Nisaea sediminum: one gene and its partners. The protein of the gene in region 1 interacts with the protein of each later gene in a pairwise test. Links are inferred from orthologs where the notes say so. Each region holds a gene or a part of one and is shown in the gene's direction. Other genes may lie near its edges. The genes, in order: dnaE, IG122_RS16175, dnaQ and IG122_RS03290.

Region 1 (5,876 bases):
GCCAATGTCCCCTCCGTCCTGCTCGCCGACGAGCCCACGGGCAACCTCGATCCGCACACGGCGGAAGAGGTCTTCCACCAGCTCCGCCGGATCATTTCGGCAACGGGAATCGCCGCTCTGATCGCGACTCACAACCACGAACTCGCAAGCTCCATGGACCGGATCGTGGAACTTCGCGACGGCACGCTCAACGTTTATAAATAAACAATTTCAGTATCTTGTTGAGTCCGCTTAAAGGTTCGCGACCTGTTCCGGCTGACGGCGTCCGCCTCCTGTGAAACACTTCGGGCCTCAGAGTTTCGAGGGCTCCATGTCTCACGCCGATTTCGTTCATCTCCGGGTTCATTCCGCCTATTCGCTGGCCGAAGGGGCGATCAAGGGCAAGGAACTGGTGTCGCTCGCCGTCCGGCACGGAATGCCGGCGGTGGCGATGACGGATTCCGGCAATCTCTTCGGCGCGCTCGAGTTCGCGGTGACGGCGTCGGGCTCCGGCGTTCAGCCCATCGTCGGCGTTCAGCTCGCGCTCCGGCGCGAGGAATCGGAACCGCGCGGCAGCCTGAAGGTCGTGGGAGGAACCTCGCATACGCCGAACCAGACCGACCAGATCGTCCTGATCGCGCAGAACGAGCGCGGCTACAAGAACCTGATGGAGCTGGTCAGCCGATCCTTCACGATGACCGATCCGGGAGAGTCGCCTCGGGTTCCGTTCGCGGATCTCGAGGGGCGCAGCGACGGGCTCATCGCGCTGACAGGCGGTCCCTTGGGCAAGGTCGGCCGATTGCTGCTGGAAAACCGGCCGGAAGAGGCGGAGACCGCGCTGCTCGATCTGAAGGCATTGTTCGGCGATCGCCTCTATGTCGAGATCCAGCGCCATTTCCTCGATACTGAACGGCGCAGCGAGGCGGGTTTTCTCGATCTCGCCTACAAGCACGACATTCCGCTCGTGGCGACCAACGAATGCTATTTCGCCAGCGAGGAGATGTACGAGGCGCATGACGCGCTGCTCTGCATCGCAGAGAGGACGACGATCGGCAATCCGAACCGCCGCCGCGTGACGCCGCACCACCGCTTCAAGAGCGCGGAGGAGATGCGCGAGCTGTTCTCCGATCTGCCGGAAGCGGCCGACAACACGCTCGCGATCGCACGGCGCTGCAGCTTCATGCCGGAAAAGCTGGCACCGATCCTGCCGCCTTTCGATACGGTCGGCGGGCGTAACGAGGCGGAGGAACTGCGCGCGCAGGCGGAGCAGGGTCTGAAGAAGCGGCTCGAGGCCCATGTCTTCACCGAGGGCATGGACGAGGCGGCTCGTGCGGCAGCCGCGAAGCCCTACGAGGAACGTCTCGATTTCGAGCTCGGCGTCATCGAGCAAATGGGCTTTCCCGGTTACTTCCTGATCGTCGCGGACTTCATCGGCTGGGCCAAGGAGCGGAACATTCCGGTCGGACCGGGCCGCGGTTCGGGCGCGGGCTCGCTCGTCGCCTATTCGCTGACCATCACCGATCTCGATCCGCTGCGCTGGGGATTGCTGTTCGAACGCTTCCTCAACCCGGAACGCGTCTCGATGCCTGACTTCGATATCGACTTCTGCCAGGACCGTCGCGGCGAGGTGATCGAGTACGTGCAGAAGCGCTACGGCCGGGACAAGGTCGCGCAGATCATCACCTTCGGTAAGCTGCAGGCGCGCGCGGCCCTGCGCGACGTCGGGCGTGTACGGGAGATGCCCTACGGCCAGGTCGACCGGATCTGCAAGCTGGTGCCGAACAATCCGGCCAATCCGGTCACGCTCGCCGAGGCGCTCGAGGTCGAACCGGAACTGAAACGGCAGCGGGACGAGGACGAGGAGGTCGGCGATCTCATCCGCATCAGCCTGCAGCTCGAAGGGCTCTACCGGAACGCCTCGACCCACGCCGCCGGCGTCGTGATCGGCGACCGGCCACTGCATGAACTTTGCGCGCTCTACCGGGACCCGAACTCGGACATGCCGGCGACCCAGTTCAATATGAAGTGGGTCGAGCAGGCGGGACTGGTGAAGTTCGATTTCCTGGGCCTGAAAACCCTGTCGGTGCTGCAGACGGCGGTCGACCTGCTGAAGCGGCGGGACATCGAGATCGATCTTTCGCAGGTCCCGCTCGACGACAGGAGAACCTACGAGATGCTGGGGCGGGCGGAATCGACCGGCGTGTTCCAGCTGGAAAGTACCGGCATGCGTGACGTGCTGCGCCGGATGAAGCCTGACCGCTTCGAGGACATCATCGCGCTGGTCGCCCTCTACCGTCCGGGCCCGATGGCGAACATTCCGAAATACATCGCCTGCAAGCACGGCGAGGAGCAGCCTGACTACATGCACCCGGTGCTGGAGCCCGTGCTGAAGGAAACCTTCGGTATCATGATCTACCAGGAGCAGGTGCAGCAGGCGGCCCAGCGCCTTTCCGGCTATACGCTCGGCGGCGCCGACCTTCTGCGCCGCGCCATGGGCAAGAAGATCAAGGAGGAGATGGACGCCCAGCGAGAGACCTTCGTGAAGGGCGCGGTCGAGCAGAACGTGAAGGCAGAGAAGGCCTCCGAGATCTTCGACCAGATCGCCGCCTTCGCCGGATATGGCTTCAACAAGAGCCACGCGGCGGCCTATGCGCTGGTCGCCTATCACACCGCCTATCTGAAGGCGAACTACCCCGTCGAGTTCCTCGCGGCCTCGATGACCTACGACATGAACAACACCGACAAGCTGAATGTCTTCCGCCAGGAGATTCAGCGCCTCGGCATCCAGCTGCTCGGCCCGGACATCAACAAGTCCTTCGTCGATTTCGTGCCGGAAGAGACGCCGGACGGGGCGCTTGCGATCCGCTACGCGCTGGCGGCGATCAAGAATGTCGGCGAGAACGCGATGGAGGCGCTGGTCAAGGAGCGCGGCGAGAAGGGTCCTTACAAGTCCATCGGCGAGTTCGCCGGCCGTATCGACGGCACGGTGGTGAACAAACGCCTGATGGAAAACCTGGTGCGCGCCGGGGCTTTCGATTGCATGACCCAGAACCGGGGACAGCTCTTCGAAAGCGTCGAGAAGATCCTGCGCCACGCCAACGCGGCCTCGGCGGAACGGAGCTCCGATCAGGTCAGCCTCTTCGGCGGCCCGTCTGGCGCGTCCGAGCCGGAGATCGCGCTCGCCGACCGGCTCGACTGGCCGGCGATGCAGCGCCTGAAGGAAGAGTTCGACGCCATCGGCTTCTATCTCTCCGCCCATCCGCTCGACGCCTATGGCGCCTCGCTCGAGCGGCTCGGCGTGGTGCGCTCCGACCAGATCGCGGCGACGGTGAAGGAGAAGGGCAATTCGGCCCGGATCAATATCGCGGGCATCATCGTCGGCTCGCGCATTCGCACCTCGAGCCGGGGATCCCGCTATGCCTTCGTGCAGCTCACCGACCAGGCCGGCGTCACCGAGGTGACCGTCTTCTCCGAGGTTCTCGCGGTCAGCCGCGAGCTGCTGGAGGCCGGACAGTCCGTTCTGGTGAAGGCGGATGCGCGGATCGAGGACGAGGGTGGCCTCCGTCTGACGGTCTCCCGCATCGAGGCTTTGGACAAGGCGGTGTCCGGCACGGCGGCCGGGCTCAAGATCTATGTTCGCGACATGGGGCCGATCCCTCACATTTCCGAGATGATCGCGCACGAGAAGCCGGGACGGGGTAAGATCAAGATCGTCGTGGACACCGACGATGAGGAGGTCGAACTGGCGCTTGGCAAGACCTACAACATCTCGCCTGACTTCCGTGCGGCGGTGAAATCGCTGCCGGGCATCGTCGACGCGCGCGATATCTGAGACGGGATCGGCCTCGATCATGGATGGCCTCGTTCAGCGGATCCTTTTCCTGGTTGGCGGGGTCGCCGTGACTTTCGCCGCGGCCTACAGCCTTTATTCGCTCTGGGAAGAGCATACCGCCACGGGCCGCTGCTTCTCGGCCGAGCGGAAACTGGAGCAGCACCGCTTCGGAATGGACCTCCAGAAGGCGATGAACCTTGCCGACGAAGAGGCGAACCGGAAACGGTCGGTGGAAATCTGCCTGACGGATGATGGGGCCTGCCTCGACGGCTTTGCAGACGATCTGAAGGATTTCTGTAACGCGCAAATCGCGCCCGGGGGCTAGGCAGGTGCAAGCCTGCAGCTTAGGGTGGAAATTTACTGATTTGGTGAGTATTCGAGCTCACAAGCGGTAGGTTTCTTAAGTTGCGAGCAACGATCAAATGAGCGAACGATGCCCAATCTGCGATTCGGAAATAGAGCCTCCAACCGAACGTGACTACGGTGATAAAAAGCGGTTTGTTTGCCCTCGCTGCGGTACCTTCGAGGTTTCTGGCACTGTACTAGCAATGCTGCCGTCCCGTTTGGAAAACGACCCAAGGAGACGGGCAAGATTAAGCTACGGAATAAGAAAAGAAAGTCGTGACGACAGCAATTTTATGCTTACCAGTCACAATCTTGATCCGTTGTTAAATACAGAGCTTCCCTCAATATCCGAGCAGAAAGAAATTCTGGTAGATTTTCTGGCGGAAGAGCTCGGTGATGATGAACTTGGGACCATACCTCTACCTTGGCTAGACGGATTGGTAGGGATTCTGGGGACCATCGATGAAAGACGGGTGGAGCGGCTTTTCGAGCGGGCGATTGACGATGGGCTGATTTTTAAGGAGCCCAACAACGATCACTATGGCTTAACGGATGAAGGTTGGAAATCTCATAAGAGGCGTGCAGGAAAAGAAGTTGATTGGAAAGAAATTACTGATTTCATTGAAAATCGACGTAATGAGAAGAATTCTAATAATGCCGGCTCGAATTTGACCGGTGAAGTGAATGAGGCGGATCTTTTTGCTAGGTCTTGGCGCAATAAATTTGGCGAAAAATCTAGATTGAATGCGAGAACTGTTCAATGGAATGAACTGAGATCACGGGGAAATTTCCCGATATTTGTGCGCTTTGTGGTTGTGCCTCGATTGAGAAGGACTGATGAGCCGATTGATATTGATGAGTTGGTCTCTGTCTTAGGATGGGACAACCCAATCATTGAGACAGGCGATTTAGACAATTTTCACGAACAAGCCTTTAACTTGATCTATGGCTGGGTTCGGGAGTGTATTTCCCAACTGGGGCAAGAAGAGGTAAGCGATCAGTTTTTAAAAGCAGTTTTGACTGACGCGTGGATTAGTCACCATCATAATCCGATTACGTCTGAAAATTTGAAAACACTCCTTTTAACAACGACATATATAATCAGACATCCGTTCAAGTCTGCATTCAGTGTAATTGTCGTTGGGGGAGCGATTGTTGTTGCGACGGTTGGTTATCATGCAGCAGACGAAATCGGAGACGCTTTAGGTAAACTTGGCGCCGAGTGGATTGATGACCGCAAAGAGGCAGAATCCGCAGTTGAGCGCTTAGACTTATTTGCAGAGATTGAGAGTTTGGAAATTTAATATTAGATCTGATGTGAAGGTCATAGTAGATCGTTGGTAGATGAATCTGTGAGATCGCCTTTGGCTCGTTGCAGGAATTCTGTAACGCGCAAATCGCGCCCGGGGGCTAGGCAGACGACCGTTCGCGGCCTAGGCTGAGCTTCCTTCCTGCCGCGCGGCACACACCACCGGACTGGCGTCTCATGAGCAAAAAACGCATTGCAATCTGCGGGTTCAACCTCGAATCCAACCGTTTCGCCCCGACCTGCTCGAGGGCCGATTTCGAGGAGAACATGTATTTCCGCGGCGCCGAGATCGATCTCCAGGCACGCGCCGAATATCCCTCGATCCATGTCGGGATCTGCGGTTTCTACGACGTCATGGACGAGACCTTCGGCGGGCCGACCGGCTGGGAGCCGGTGCCGGCGCTGGTGATC
Region 2 (4,834 bases), on another replicon or contig:
CCGCCGGACCGCGCGGTCGAGACACGCCCGGCGGTTCGACGGCTCGAGCAGGACGAGCGCCAGGATTGCCGCAGCAAGCAGCGCGCCTTTTGGATGGCAGAGGAAACCGGCGAGGGGCAGGGCGGATAGTCCGGGGAGCGCGCCGAGGATCAGCAGTATTGCAAGGAGGCCGAACGGAAGCATCGGGCGGAGCGCGGCGGCTCTGGCGGCCGGCCGGGTTTCCGGCGGCGAGCCAGGTATGTCCCTGTCCAGGAACCTCCGCCAGACCAGTCCGGTTAACCAGACGGGCAGGGCCAGGAGCATGCCGGCAAGGATGATGGCATCGCTCTCGACCCCGAGCCCGGTGGCGACGATCAGCGGACCCGCGGGGTAGAGCAGCTTGAAGCCAGTATAGGCGCCGAAAGCGACATCGAGCTTCCGCCGACCCGCGATCGGAGCGAGGGACGCGAATGCGGTGTCAGGACAGACCATTCCAGCGCCTGCAACCGGAGCGGCCATGACCGCGAGACGGCCGTCCAGGGTGAGGGCGTGCTCTTCCATCGCCGCGGCGAGGGTGAAAGACGGCAGGAGGATCAGCGCGAACTCTCCGAGCGCCAGCCCGAAGCCGGTATTGAAATTGGCGATGAGCTCGGGAGTGCTCATGCCGCTGGCGAGGCCGAGCGCGATCGTGACCAGCGCCATCCAGACCGGAAGTGGAAGGTCCGGAGCCCCCCGGCGGATCCCGGAAGCGGCGGATTGGACATGTCCCATGGCAGTATCTCCAAAGCTGCATTAGGATCATGCTAGAGAGGGCATACGACGCCAAAAAATGAGAAAGAGCGCGAGTCATCATGAGATTTAGTCATGATATTCTTCATCGCATACCGGTTCGCAGCCTGCAGGTCTTTGAGGCCGCGGCGCGCCATGGGAGCTTCACCCAGGCGGGGGACGCCCTCGGCATCACGCAAAGCGCGGTCAGCCGGCAGGTTGGCGAACTGGAGAAACGACTTGGCGTGCCGCTTTTCGCGCGCGCCGGACCGCAGGTCGCGCTCACGCGCGCCGGGGAGGCGCTGTTCGAGCGCGCCGCCCGGGCCTTCGCCGAGCTGCGGGCGGGTGTGGCGGCCTGCCGCGCGGTCGAGGGGCTCTCCAATGTCGTGACCCTCTCCATGCTGCCGTCGGTCGCCGCGCTCTGGCTGGCACCACGCCTTGAGGAATTCGCGAAAGCGCATCCGGAGATCGATCTGCGCGTCTCCGCCTCGCGCCATCTGGTGTCGTTCGAGGCGGAAGGGATCGATCTCGCAGTCCGTTACGGTCCGGGAAACTGGTCCGGCCTCACGGCGGAATTCCTGGCTTCGGAGACGGTCCGGCCGGTCTGCACGCCGGATTATGCGGAGCGCATCGGCATCGAGCGGCCGTCCGATCTCTTGAAGGCGACTCTCATACACCCGGATATCGACGAGGGATGGCCCGCCTGGTTCGCGGCGGCCGGAGTCGCGGTGGACGCGGTTCCGTCGGGACCCCGCTTCAGCGACGACACGGCAGCGCTCAATGCCGTGCTCGGTCACCAGGCCGTTTTCCTCGGGCGGTCCGTGCTGACGGCCCGGGAGCTCGAAGCCGGGCGGATCATTGCTCCCTTCGACATCGAAATACCGGCCAGCTTCAGCTACTGGCTGGTCCGCCCGAAGGGGCAGGAGCCGGGCGTGGCCCGCGATTCGGTGCGCAAATGGATTCTCCGGTCATTCGGACGGCCCGAACCGGGTGTCTGAAACTGTCTGAACGGAACGAGTTTCGGAGCGCGTCTCCGCCGGTTGCACGATTGTTGGCGCCGGGAGTGGCCGGGTTGCTTCCCTGTCCCCCGTCACTCCCCTATGATCCCGAACCATGGATGATCTAACACCTCCCCAGACCCAACAGGCGCCGGGCGAGTATCGTGTGCTCGCGCGCAAGTACCGCCCGCAGACCCTGGATGATCTGAAGGGCCAGGACGCGCTGGTGCGCACGCTCCGGAACGCGCTCGCCTCCGGCCGCCTGGCGCATGCCTTCGTGCTGACCGGGGTGCGCGGAGTCGGCAAGACGACGACGGCGCGGATCATCGCCAAGGGACTCAATTGCATCGGTCCGGACGGCTCCGGCGGGCCGACTGTGACGCCGTGCGGCGTCTGCGATCCGTGCCGGGCGATCACCGAGGACCGCCATGTCGACGTGATGGAGATGGACGCCGCGTCCCGTACCGGCGTCGACGACATCCGCGAGATCATCGACGGCGTGCGCTACAAGCCGGTCTCGGCGCGCTACAAGGTCTACATCATCGACGAAGTGCACATGCTCTCGCGCAACGCCTTCAACGCGTTGCTGAAAACGCTGGAAGAGCCGCCGGAGCATGTGAAGTTCATCTTCGCGACGACCGAGATCCGCAAGGTGCCGATCACCGTGCTGTCGCGCTGCCAGCGCTTCGATCTCCGCCGCTTCGACGTTTCCGAGCTGATGGAGCTGTTCGGCACGATCTGCGGCAAGGAAGGGGTCGAGGCGGACGAGGAAGCGCTTGCGCTGATCTCCCGCGCCGCCGACGGTTCGGCCCGTGACGGTCTCTCGATCCTCGACCAGGCGATGGCACTTTCTGATGGCCGGATCGCCGCGGCGCAGGTGCAGGAGATGCTCGGCCTCGCCGACCGGGCGCTGATCTTCGACCTGTTCGAGAAGGTGATGGGCGGCAAGACCGCTGACGCGCTCGCCGACGTGCGCGCGATGTACGCGTCCGGCGCCGACCCGGTGGTGATGCTGCAGGATCTGCTAGATCTCACCCACCTGATCACCCGGCTGAAGACGGCGCGCGAATCCGCGCTCGAGGGCGCCTCGGAGCTGGAACGGACGCGGGGCGTCGCGTTCGCCGACAAGCTCTCCCTGCCGGTGCTGGCGCGGACCTGGCAGATGTTGATGAAGGGCCTCGGCGAGGTCCAGAACGCGCCTTCGACGCTTGCCGCGCTCGAGATGGTACTGATCCGGCTCGCCTACACGGCGGACCTGCCGCCGCCCGGCGAGCTGGTGAAGGCGATAAAATCGGGAAAGCCTGACGCGGCCCCGTCCCGCCAGCCGGCGGCCGCGGAAAACAGGGTGGCGGATCCCCGGCCGGAGCCGGTCGCAGAGATGCCTGCGCCCCGCGCCGAGCCTGAAGCACCTCCTCCCGCGCCTCCGCCTCCCGAGGAACCCGCCGCACCGCAGATCCCGGAGAGTTTCGAAGCCGTCGTGGCGCTGTTCGAGGAAAAGCGCGAAGCCTTGCTGCATGCCCTGCTCAGCCGTTCGGTCCGTCCGGTTTCCGCGGGCGCGGGCCATCTTGAGCTGATCCTCGATCCGGGCGCGCCCGAGAGCCTGCCGGGACAGGTCGCCGCGAAGCTGAAGGAATGGACCGGGATCCACTGGATCGTCGAGGCGAGCGATGCTGCGCCGGGCGATGAGGAGATCCACACGCTGGCCGAGCGCAAGGCCAATGCGGAGGCGGCGAAACGCAAATCGATCGCCGAGCACCCTGTGGTGGCCGCGGTGCTTGAAGCCTTCCCCGAAAGCACGATAGAAGCGATCCGTCCGCTGGTGCGCGAGACCGAAGACGCGGCGCCTGAAGCGGCGACCTACCCGGACGAGGACAGCCAGGCAAACGAGGCATGACGTGATGAAAAATCTCGGCAACATGATGAAACAGGTCCAGCAGATGCAGGACCGCATGCAGGAGATGCAGGCGCAGCTGCAGGAGCTGGAAGTCGAAGGCTCCAGCGGCGCGGGCATGGTCACGGTCCGGATGACCGGCAAGGGCGAGATGAAGGCGATCAAGATCGATCCGTCTCTCGTCGATCCGTCCGATACCGAGGTGCTGGAAGACCTGATCCTCGCGGCCGCCAACGACGCCAAGGCGAAGGCGGACGAGAAGATGCAGGAGGAGATGCAGAAGCTGACCGGCGGCCTGCCGCTGCCTCCGGGCTTCAAACTGCCGTTCTGATCTCCGCGGCGGCAGACGGCGTTCCGGCATGGATGAACTCGACCGCGTGATGCATTACCTGGCGAAGTTGCCGGGGCTGGGCCCCCGCTCCGCGCGCCGGGCGGTGCTGCATCTCCTGCGCAAGCGCGAGACGCTGATGCGCCCGCTCGCCGACGCCCTCGGCCAGGCGGCAGAAGCGGTCACCGACTGCTCCGTCTGCGGCAATCTCGATGCCTCCGACCCCTGCCATATCTGCCGCGACGAGAAGCGTGACGGCTCGGTCATCTGCGTCGTCGAGGATGTCGGCGACGTCTGGGCGCTGGAACGGGCAGGCGCCTTCTCCGGCCGCTATCACGTGCTCGGCGGCCTGCTTTCCGCGCTCGACGGGGTGGGGCCGGAGGATCTCAATATCGAGACCCTTGTGACCCGCGCGCATGCGCCGGAGGTGACGGAGATCATCCTCGCTATGGACGCGACCGTCGACGGCCAGACCACGGCGCACTACATCTCGGACCGGCTTGCCGGAGGCGGGGTTTCGATCACGCGCCTGGCACGGGGCGTCCCGGTCGGCGGCGAGCTCGACTATCTCGACGACGGGACCCTGACCCAGGCGCTCAAGGCGCGCCGGGAAGTCTGACGATGGATGAGAGCAAGGCCCGTTTACGAGCGACCGCGATCGGCTTCTCCGCCGTCCTGATGTGGGCGACGCTGGCGCTCTTCACCGCGCTCTCCGGCAAGGTGCCACCGTTCCAGCTGCTCGCCATGTGCTTCTCCGTCGCGACTGTGATCGCCTGCATCTTCTGGCTGGCGCGGGGACAGAATCCGCTCTCCTACATGCGCCAGCCGCCCCTGGTCTGGCTGCTCGGGGTCGGCGGGCTGTTCGGCTAC
Region 3 (4,775 bases), on another replicon or contig:
TAAGTAGGAAGTGATTGTAGTGGTGCTGTGAGTCCTGTGGATTATCGTTTGGACACAAGTGATCCACAGAACCGTCCGGGCAAGACCCTACAGGTCCGGCTTCGGGATAAAGAGCGGTAAAAACGTCGCAACCCGCAACGTATCCGCCGATCTGAATCACGGGGATTGCGGGGATATCTCTCTTGCCGGACAAGCTGCTCACATTCATCGGAGGGCGGTATAGTTTTATCCTCCGTCTAACAAGCCGGCGCCGAAGGAAGGCATCGAGAGGTACACTTTTCCTTTCGGAAGAGAATCCGCATTCTGTAAACAGATCGTACAGATTTATCCCCAGCAAGGTGTGAACGGTGACCGACACGGATATCCATCTTCACCTGGTATCGGACGCCACGGGCGAAACGAACCACCAGGTGGTCCGCGCCTGTCTGGTGCAGTTCGAGGGCGTGCGCGCCCGCGAGCATGTCTGGTCCCTGGTCCGCACCACCGGGCATATCGAAAAGGTCCTGGCTGCCGTCAGCGTCTATCCGGGGCCGGTGCTGTTCACACTGGTAAATCCGGAGCTCCGCGAGCAGCTCGAGCTCGGGTGCCAGCAGCGTCGCGTTCCCTGCATTTCCGTACTCGATACCGTGGTCAACGCGCTCGGCAATTTTCTCGGGCAGGAAAGCCACGGCCGCCCAGGTCGGCAGCACGAGCTCGACGCTGCGTATTTCAACCGGATCCGGGCAATGGATTACACGCTCGCCCATGACGACGGGCAGATGATCCACGATCTCGAGGATGCGGACATCGTGATCGTCGGGGTGTCCCGCACCTCGAAGACGCCGACCTCGCTCTATCTCGCCAACCGCGGCTATGCGACGGCGAACATCCCCGTGGTGCCGGGCGTTCCGCTGCCGAAGGAGCTCTACTCGCTGAAGCGCCCCTTCATCGTCGCGCTGACCAACGACCCGAACCGTCTGACCCAGGTTCGCCGCAACCGGATGCTGATGCTTCAGCACAGCAACGAGACCGACTATGTCGATCCGGAGAAGGTCCGCGAGGAAGTGGTCGAAGCACGCAAGGCCTTCACTAAAGCCGGCTGGCCGGTGATCGATGTGACCCGCCGTTCGATCGAAGAGACGGCGGCGGCTGTGCTGCAGAAATACGCGAAATTCCACGGATTGGAATCCTGATGTCGAGCGATCTCGATGTGTCGCCCCTCAGCGGCAACGGGGAAAAGCCGGTCGTGCTGGCGTCCGGCAGCCGGACCCGCGCGGACATGTTGCGTGCGGCGGGGCTGCCGGTCGAAATCCGCAAACCTTCCGTCGACGAAGCCGAGTTCAAGCGCAGCCTCCGGGCCGAGGGCGCAAGCGCGGCGGAGGTTGCCACTTTCCTCGCCGAAATGAAGGCGAACACGGTTTCCCGCGCCCGTCCGGAAGCGCTTGTGATTGGCGCCGACCAGATGCTCGATCTCGAAGGGAGCTGGTTTGACAAACCGGAGGACCGCGCGGGCGCGGCGGAACACCTCCGCAAACTCTCCGGCAAACGGCATACCCTGATCAGCTCCGTCGTCGTGTCGGCGGGCGGGACACGGATCTGGCACCATGTCGCGACGGCCAGCCTGCTGGTCCGTCCGCTTTCGGAGGAGTTCATCAGGGCCTATCTGGACACGATCGGCGATCGCGCCCTCGACTCCGTCGGCGCCTATCAGCTGGAATCCGTCGGCGCGCAGCTTTTCACCTCGGTCGAGGGCGACTTCTTCACCGTGCTCGGCCTGCCGCTCTTGCCGCTCCTGGATTTCATGCGGACGCGCGGCGCGCTGCGGGTCTGACGTGATGCTGGTTCTGGGCCTGACCGGATCGATCGGCATGGGGAAAAGTACCGCGGCGGCGATGTTCCGCCGGCTCGGTCTGCCCGTGCACGATGCCGACGCTTCCGTCCACAGGCTGTTCCGCGCCGGCGGAGCGGCCGTGGCTCCGATCGCGCGGCGCTTTCCGGAGGCGGTGGAGAAGGGTGCGGTGAACCGGGAGATCCTCGGAAAGCTGGTCTTCGGCGATGCGGTCGCCTTGAGGGATCTGGAAGCGATCGTCCACCCGCTCGTACGGCGTGAGCGCGATCGTTTCCTTGCGCTTCAGCGCCGGGCGCGGCGCCGGGCCGCGGTGCTGGATATCCCGCTTCTCTTCGAGACAGGCGGCGAGAGGGTCTGCGATTTCGTCTACGTCGTCTCGGCGCCCGCCTTCCTGCAGCGGCAGCGCGTTCTCGCCCGGTCCGGCATGACAGAATCCCGGCTCTCTTCTATCCTGAAGAAACAGATGCCCGACCGGGAGAAGCGGCACCGGGCGGACTATGTTCTGCCCACCGGGCTCGGCCGGGCGGCGACTATGCGAATGATCAAGAAGACACTGAACCGACTGGGAGTGCGCCATGCGTGAACTTGTGCTCGACACGGAAACCACCGGCATCGATCCGAAGCAGGGCCATCGGGTGATCGAGATCGGGGCGATCGAGCTGGTGAACCATGTGCCGACCGGCGGGAAGTATCACGTCTATATCAACCCGGAGCGCGAGGTGGAGCAGGGTGCGTTCGAGGTCCACGGCCTTTCCACCGAGTTTCTCGCCGATTTCCCGAACTTCGCCGGCATCGTCGACGACTTCCTCGAATTCGTGGGCGACGCGACCTTCGTGATCCACAACGCCAAGTTCGACATGGCGTTCCTGAATGCCGAGCTGACCCGCCTCGGCCATCCTCCCATGCCGATGGAGCGGGCGATCGATACATTGGCGATGGCGCGGCGGAAATTTCCCGGGGCGCAGGCCAGTCTCGACGCGCTCTGCCGCCGTTTCGAGATCAACAACTCGCATCGCGACCTGCACGGCGCCCTGGTCGATGCCGACCTGCTGGCGTCTGTCTATCTGGAGCTGATCGGGGGACGGCAGCCGGGTCTCGAGCTTGCTCGAGAGGACAAGGGCGACGTGGCGGCGATGCCGGAGATCCGGACCTCGGTCGCACGGCCGCCGCGTCCCCATGCGCCGAGCGACGAGGAACTGGCGGCGCATGCCATGCTGCTGGAGAAACTCAAGGATCCGATCTGGAACCGGTCCGACGCGGCCGAGTGATCAGGCGTTGCCTTCGGTCTCGATCGCGCCGACATCGACGCCGCCGTTCTGGGCACGCTGCAATTCGTTCTTCTGGAACACGCCGAGAAAATCGATCGGCTGGATGTGCAGCGGCGGATAGCCGCCGTCGGTCGTGATCTGACCGACGATCTGGCGGGCGAACGGGAACAGCAGCCGGGCGCATTCGACCATCAGAACGTATTCCAGCTGGTCGGGACGCACGCTCTCAAACTGGAACAGGCCGGCATAGTTGAGCTCGAGGATGAAGACCTTCTCGCCCTCATGGACGCCGCTGACATTGAGGAGGAGCTGGACTTCGTAGACTTGCTCCGCCATGCGCTCAGCGCGGACGTCGACGCCGATCTCGATATCGGGACGGATGTCGGCGCGCAGGCTCAGGGGTGCCTTCGGGTTCTCGAAGGAGAGATCCTTGATGTACTGCGCCTTCACCGTCATCGAGAAGGTGTTGATGGCGTTGTTCGCCCCGTCGGTCGCTGTGTCGGTCATCGGTCGTTATCTCTGCCGGAGGAAATCGAAGGCGCGTGGGTATCACGGATCCGGCGTGTGAACAACCTCCCCGGCGCCGTCCCGCTGGACCTTGACCACGGTTCCGTTGGTGACCGGGAGACCGGTCATCCGTTTGATGAAACCCCAGTGACTGACGCAAAGCACCCGGTCCCAGTCCTCCCGGTCACGGTTGCCGTCGAGGAAGGCGTCGACCCGGGCGAAGACCTCATGCTCCTGCTCGAGATGCTTCGTCCACCACTGCTCGTCGATATGATCGAACGACAGATGCGGCCAGTCGCGCTGCAGGACCGAACGGGTGCGGCCGATATCGCAGACGAAATGATTGTGCTCGCGGATTAGCGGGTCGATGCGGATCTCCAGGCGGAGGGTGTCGGCGAGGATATGCGCGGTCTCGAGCGCCCGTCGGTAGGGGCTGGAGACGATGTGATCGATCTCGCGCCCGGCGAGCGCCTGGGCCGAGTGACGGATCTGCGCCTTGCCGAGATCCGTCAGCGCCGGATCCTCGATCCCCGGATCTATCCCGGTGGCGCCATAATGAACGTTGAATTCGGATTGCCCGTGGCGGACGAAGAGCATGGTGTCGGTCTTTCGAGAGCGCGGCGTCGATGGCCGGTCAGCGCGGCGGCAGCGTGCGGTCGCCGTCGTCCTTCCGGTCGGAGGAGTCGTCCTCCCTGTCTTCCGTCAGGTCCTCGTACTCGCCGTCGATGACCGTCCGATCCGGGGAAGAACCGGAAGCTTTACCCGAGCCGGTCCGCACGATCCAGACATTGGAGTCCGCCGAACGTGCCAGGCCGCGGAACAGAAAACCGATCAGCACGATCCGCAGCGGCGGAATGAAGAGCAGAAAGCCTGCCACGTCGGTCACGAAACCCGGGAGGAACAGCAGTACGGCCGCCAGCAGCAGGCCGACCCCGTCGATGATTTCGGCGAGAGGGGACTGTTCCTGGCGCAGGGTTTCCTGCGCGCGCTGCAGAACCGCGGTTCCCTGGGTGCGGAACAGGAGTGCGCCGAGCGCGGCCGTCAGCAGCGTCAGGCCTACGGTCGCCCAGCCGCCGATGATCCCGCCGACCTCCGCGAAAACGAAAATCTCGAGGGCCGGGATGCCGAGCAGAACGATAAGGAAGATGAGGACCATAGTTGTTCTTTCAAAA
Region 4 (4,842 bases), 130 kb from region 1 along the record:
GCCGAAATGATCGCCGTGGAAATGGGTGATCAGGATCGTCTGGATCCGGTTGCGGTCGATCCCGAGTGCTTTCATCGCGATCAACGAACTCGCCCCGCAATCGATCAGAAACCGGGTCTTGGGTGTTTCGACATGAAAGCAGGTATTGAAACACCCGCCACTGCCGAACGCGTCGCCGCAGCCGACAAACGTGAGCAAGATGTCGCCAGCTGCGTCCATTCCAGGGTCCCTCAGGCGCAGGTCAGGCGAGGCAGGCTTTGATGCGCTTGATCGCTTCGATGATATTCTCCGTCGAATTCGCGTAGGAGAAGCGCAGATAGCCCTCGCCGTGGCCGCCGAAGCTGGTGCCTGCGATGACGGCGACGCCAGCCTGCTCGAGCAGCTTCTCCTGCAGCGCCTGCGCCTTCATGCCGGTGCCTTCGATGTTCGGGAATGCATAGAAAGCGCCGCCCGGCTCGATGCAACGGAAACCCGGCACCTGGTTCAGTTCGCGGACGATGACCTTGCGCCGCTCGTCGAACGCCTTGAGCATCTCTCCGACCGGGTCCTGCGGGCCGGTGAGGGCCTCAAGGCCGGCATATTGAGCGGCCGCGTTGACGCAGGAGTGAATGTTTACGCAGAGCTTCTCGGCGTGGGGGAAGACGTCCTTCGGCCAGACGCTGTAGCCGAGCCGCCACCCGGTCATGGCATAGGTCTTTGACCAGCCGTCGAGCAGGATCAGACGGTCTGCGATCTCGGGATATTGCAGGAGGCTGACATGCTCGCGGTCGTCGTAGAGCATCTCGCTGTAGATCTCGTCGCTCATGATCGCGACGTCGGGCCAGGCCTGCAGGCCGGCGACCAGTTTGTCGAACTCTTCCCGCGGGACGACGCCGCCGGTCGGGTTGGCCGGGCTGTTGACGATGATCAGCCGGGTCCGGCTGGTGATCCCGGCGAGCACTTCTTCGGCGGAGAATGCGAAGCCGTTCTCTTCGCGCAGCGGGATCGAGACCGCCTTCGCGCCGGAGAATTCGATCGCCGACTTGTAGATCGGGAAGCCGGGATCCGGGAACATGATTTCCGCGCCTTCCTCGCCGAAGATCATCATCGCGAGGAACATGGTGACCTTGCCGCCGGGAACCACCAGCACGCGCCCCGGATCGACCGCGACGCCGTGCCGCCGCTCGAGATTGGCGGCGACCGCTTCCCGCAGGGCCGGGATACCGTTGGCTGGGGTATAGCCGTGATGACCGTCATGCAGCGCCTTGACCGCGGCCTCGACGATATTGTCGGGCGTCCGGAAATCGGGCTGGCCGATGCCGAGATTGATGATGCTCTTGCCCTCAGCCGCGAGCTGGTTGGCGCGCGCCAGCACTGAGAAGGCCGTTTCCGTCCCGAGATGGTTGAGCCGTTCCGCCAGCTTCGTCATATCCCTGTTCCTTCCGAATTTATCGGCGAATTATTGTTTTCTCCGGCGACCTTATAACGGCGAGTCCGGACACTCACAATCTGCCGTTTCGCCGCGTGGAAGCGGGAAACCTTGCCAAGGGCTTGGCCTTGGGCTAATCGCCATCGCTCTCTTTTGCCTGGGCCCTTGCCGGAGTGACCCCGATGAAGCCTGCCAACAGTCTGCTTTCCTCTTACGGAACCACCGTATTCGAGGTCATGTCGCGGTTGGCGATCGAGCACGGATCGATCAACCTGGGGCAGGGTTTTCCGGACGATCTCGGCCCGGATCCGGTGCTGAAGAAGGCCTCCGACTTCCTCTTCGACCGCCCGAACCAGTATCCGCCGATGCTCGGTGTTCCCGAGCTCCGTCAGGCCGTCGCCAAGCATAACAAGCGGTTCTACGGGCTGGATGTGGACTGGCAGACGGAAGTCATGGTCAGCACGGGTGCGACAGAAGGTCTCGCGGCCTGTTTCTTCGGCCTGATCGAGCCCGGCGACGAGGTCGTGCTGATCGAGCCGACCTATGACTGCTATCTGCCGATTATCCGCCGTGCGGGCGGTATTCCGCGCGTCGTCACCCTGCGTCCTCCGGAATGGAAACTCGATGTCGCCGCGTTGAAGGCGGCGTTCAGCGAGAAAACCAAGCTGCTGGTGCTGAACTCGCCGATGAACCCGGCCTCGAAGGTCTTCACCGGGGAAGAGTTGAAAGCGATCGCCGAGACCGTGATCGCGCATGATTGCTACGCGGTCTGTGACGAGGTCTACGAGCACATGGCCTTTGACGGCCGCCGCCACCATCCGCTGATGGCGCTTCCGGGCATGCGCGAGCGTACCGTGCGGATTGGCTCGGCCGGCAAGACCTTCTCGCTGACGGGCTGGAAGGTCGGCTACCTGACCGCGCCGGCGGAACTGTTGCAGCCGATAGCCAAGGCGCATCAGTTCCTCGTCTTCACCACCGCGCCTAACCTGCAGCGCGCTGTCGCCTTCGGGCTCGAACAGGATGACAGTTATTTTAACGGGTTGCGCGACTCCATGCAGGCGAAGAGGGACCGGCTCGCGGAAGGCCTCAGCAAGATCAGCGGCATCGACTGCGTTGAATGCGAAGGCACTTACTTCCAGTTCGTCGACATTTCTGGGCTCGGCTTCGACGGCGACGATGTCGCCTTCTGCCGCCACATCACCACCGAGGCGGGGGTGACGGCCGTGCCGGTCAGCGCCTTCTTCCACGGTGAAGCGCCGAAGAACTTCATTCGTTTCTGTTTCGCCAAGAAGGACGTCATTCTGGACGACGCGGTCGCACGGCTCGCGGCCCATTTCGGCGGCTAGAAAATAGAGGTCAAATCGCTCGGTAAATCGGTTGACGGGCCAACCGTGTTACAGTAGGTAATCGGCCCTCGCGGTGACGCGAGCGAACATGTGGCGGGTGTAGCTCAGCTGGTTAGAGCGCCAGATTGTGGATCTGGAGGTCGTGGGTTCAAGACCCATCACTCGCCCCATTTTCTCCTCAGGATCATTTTCCGACAGAACGCGCGCCGGCAATGCCGAGGGCGAGCCATCCGGCCATGAAGCAGGCGCCTCCGAACGGTGCGAGCGCAGTCGTCGTTGCGCCGCCGCTGAAGGCGCTTGCATAGAGCGATCCGGAAAAGAACGCGGTTCCGGCAATGAAAAGCACAGCGGCGCCGAGCGGCAGCCGTGCTGGTGCACACCCGGCGAGCAGCAGTGACGCCGCCAGACCCGCGAGATGGACCAGGTGATAGAGCAGGGCGGCCTCGAAGCGGTCATGGGCGACCTGATCGAAACCCGCTGCATGCGCCCCGTAGGCCCCGAGCGCTACCGCCGAAAGACCGAGCAGGCCGAGGGTGAGCCAGAGAAATCTTGTCAGAATAAACATCTACAGGTCCGGTGCCGGTCGCGGTTGAGGCGGATAAGCGCATTCCAAGGGGCGAACTCTCGACATATCCTTCGGTGATGACAAGAGTTTGCGGCTGCGGCGAATTGCCGGGCCGGGACTGGATGGGGAGAGCTGACGTGGACGAGCTGGCGCTGCTCACCGTCTCTGAAATGGCAGAGGCGGACCGGGGAACGATCGAGGGCGGGGTACCCGGCATCGATCTGATGGAGGCGGCCGGCAAGTCCGTTGCGGATGCAATCATGGCCCGGTTTTCGCCCCGGCGGACTCTGGTCGCCTGCGGCCCGGGAAATAACGGCGGCGACGGTTTCGTCGTCGCGCGATTGCTGCGCGCGGCGGGCTGGGAGGTCGATCTCGCTCAGCTCGGTCGGCCGGCGGACCTCAAGGGCGACGCCGCCCAGGCGGGCGCCGCCTGGGACGGCGCCGTGGCGGATCTCGAAATCTCTCTTCTCGAAAAAGCCGAACTGCTTGTGGACGCTCTTTTCGGCGCCGGACTTGCGCGCGATATCGAAGGTGTCGCCCTGCGCTTTTTGACAGCAGCGAGGGACCGCGTCGCTGCCGGAAAGCTTGCGTCTGTCGCCGTCGACATGCCGAGCGGCGTAGACGGCGATACCGGCGCGGTCAGAGGCATCGCCGTGCCCGCCGCCCTGACGGTGACGTTTTTCCGAAAGAAGCCGGGCCATCTTCTTCAGCCGGGCCGGTCGCTCTCGAGGGAGCTTCTGGTGACCGATATCGGGATCGCGCCGCAGGTGCTGACGGCGATCGCGCCGAAATGCGTCGAGAACGCCCCGTCACTCTGGCAGGGCCGGTTCCCGATGCCAGATGCCGACAGCCACAAATACACCCGCGGCCATGCCGTCGTCAGCGGCGGGCCGATGACCGGGGCAGGGCGCCTCGCGGCGCGCGCGGCCCGAAGGGTTGGAGCGGGGCTGCTGAGTGTCGTCGCCGAGCCGGAGCAGTGCGGTCTTTTCGCCGCGGATGCCCCCGGTGCCATTGTGCTGTCTGCCGAGGGGCTGCCGGAATTCGAGGCGATGCTCTCTGACCCACGGAAGAATGCCGTTTTGGTCGGACCCGGGCATGGCGTGACAGGACGGACGCGGGCGTTTTCCGCCGCCGCGCTGAGAGCGGGAAAGGCGGTCGTCCTCGACGCCGACGCTTTGACTGTCTGGTCGGAGAACGCGGCAGGGCTGGCCCTTCTGATCAAGGGGCCGGTCGTGCTGACGCCGCATGAAGGTGAATTCCGGCGTCTCTTCCCGGCGCTGGAAGGCAGCAAGCTCGAAAGAGCAAGGGCTGCGGCGCTGCATACGGGTGCCGTGCTCGTGCTCAAGGGACCGGATACGGTGATCGCTGCTCCCGACGGGCGGGGCGCGATCAACGGAAACGCGCCGCCCTGGCTTGCGACGGGAGGCACGGGCGACGTTCTTGCCGGCACGATTCTCGGATTGCTGGCCCAGGGCATGCCACCGTTCGAGGCGGCTGCTGCGGCGGTCTGGATCAACGGTGCC

The links.
Region 2: the proteins of dnaE (region 1) and IG122_RS16175 interact in binary tests that used the Escherichia coli proteins (3 or more experiments, as listed by UniProt). The link is inferred for Nisaea sediminum from one-to-one orthologs.
Region 3: the proteins of dnaE (region 1) and dnaQ interact in binary tests that used the Escherichia coli proteins (3 or more experiments, as listed by UniProt). The link is inferred for Nisaea sediminum from one-to-one orthologs.
Region 4: the proteins of dnaE (region 1) and IG122_RS03290 interact in binary tests that used the Escherichia coli proteins (3 or more experiments, as listed by UniProt). The link is inferred for Nisaea sediminum from one-to-one orthologs.

Annotation. Positions count from the first base shown.
Region 1 is NZ_JACZCQ010000001.1:562,087-567,962, forward strand. Bases 1-4,011 are described here. They hold dnaE (DNA polymerase III subunit alpha), read left to right. Parts: upstream 1-310; coding sequence 311-3,811; downstream 3,812-4,011. Other genes in these bases: IG122_RS02650 (ABC transporter ATP-binding protein), read left to right, coding at 1-204; IG122_RS02660 (hypothetical protein), read left to right, coding at 3,831-4,011. Outside these bases: more of IG122_RS02660, read left to right, coding at 4,012-4,136; IG122_RS02665 (hypothetical protein), read left to right, coding at 4,234-5,460; IG122_RS02670 (M81 family metallopeptidase), read left to right, coding at 5,643-5,876. UniProt on the Escherichia coli protein: DNA polymerase III is a complex, multichain enzyme responsible for most of the replicative synthesis in bacteria. This DNA polymerase also exhibits 3' to 5' exonuclease activity. The alpha chain is the DNA polymerase catalytic subunit.
Region 2 is NZ_JACZCQ010000006.1:868,801-873,634, forward strand. What follows is about bases 1,281-4,249. They hold IG122_RS16175 (DNA polymerase III subunit gamma/tau), read left to right. Parts: upstream 1,281-1,860; coding sequence 1,861-3,639; downstream 3,640-4,249. Other genes in these bases: IG122_RS16170 (LysR substrate-binding domain-containing protein), read left to right, coding at 1,281-1,745; IG122_RS16180 (YbaB/EbfC family nucleoid-associated protein), read left to right, coding at 3,644-3,967; recR (recombination mediator RecR), read left to right, coding at 3,996-4,249. Outside these bases: IG122_RS16165 (GntT/GntP/DsdX family permease), read right to left, coding at 1-750; more of IG122_RS16170, read left to right, coding at 831-1,280; more of recR, read left to right, coding at 4,250-4,583; aromatic amino acid exporter YddG, read left to right, coding at 4,586-4,834. UniProt on the Escherichia coli protein: Part of the beta sliding clamp loading complex, which hydrolyzes ATP to load the beta clamp onto primed DNA to form the DNA replication pre-initiation complex.
Region 3 is NZ_JACZCQ010000006.1:636,643-641,417, reverse strand. What follows is about bases 1,340-4,249. They hold dnaQ (DNA polymerase III subunit epsilon), read left to right. Parts: upstream 1,340-2,403; coding sequence 2,404-3,096; downstream 3,097-4,249. Other genes in these bases: IG122_RS15050 (FxsA family protein), read right to left, coding at 4,238-4,249; IG122_RS15055 (histidine phosphatase family protein), read right to left, coding at 3,646-4,200; secB (protein-export chaperone SecB), read right to left, coding at 3,097-3,603; coaE (dephospho-CoA kinase), read left to right, coding at 1,815-2,411; IG122_RS15075 (Maf family protein), read left to right, coding at 1,340-1,810. Outside these bases: IG122_RS15080 (pyruvate, water dikinase regulatory protein), read left to right, coding at 348-1,172; more of IG122_RS15075, read left to right, coding at 1,172-1,339; more of IG122_RS15050, read right to left, coding at 4,250-4,759. UniProt on the Escherichia coli protein: DNA polymerase III is a complex, multichain enzyme responsible for most of the replicative synthesis in bacteria. The epsilon subunit contain the editing function and is a proofreading 3'-5' exonuclease.
Region 4 is NZ_JACZCQ010000001.1:694,566-699,407, forward strand. The notes cover bases 696-3,672. They hold IG122_RS03290 (aminotransferase), read left to right. Parts: upstream 696-1,590; coding sequence 1,591-2,754; downstream 2,755-3,672. Other genes in these bases: IG122_RS03285 (pyridoxal phosphate-dependent aminotransferase), read right to left, coding at 696-1,408; IG122_RS03300 (DUF423 domain-containing protein), read right to left, coding at 2,939-3,319; IG122_RS03305 (NAD(P)H-hydrate dehydratase), read left to right, coding at 3,457-3,672. Outside these bases: IG122_RS03280 (MBL fold metallo-hydrolase), read right to left, coding at 1-219; more of IG122_RS03285, read right to left, coding at 242-695; more of IG122_RS03305, read left to right, coding at 3,673-4,842. UniProt on the Escherichia coli protein: Shows aminotransferase activity with methionine and histidine as substrates, and to a lesser extent also with phenylalanine.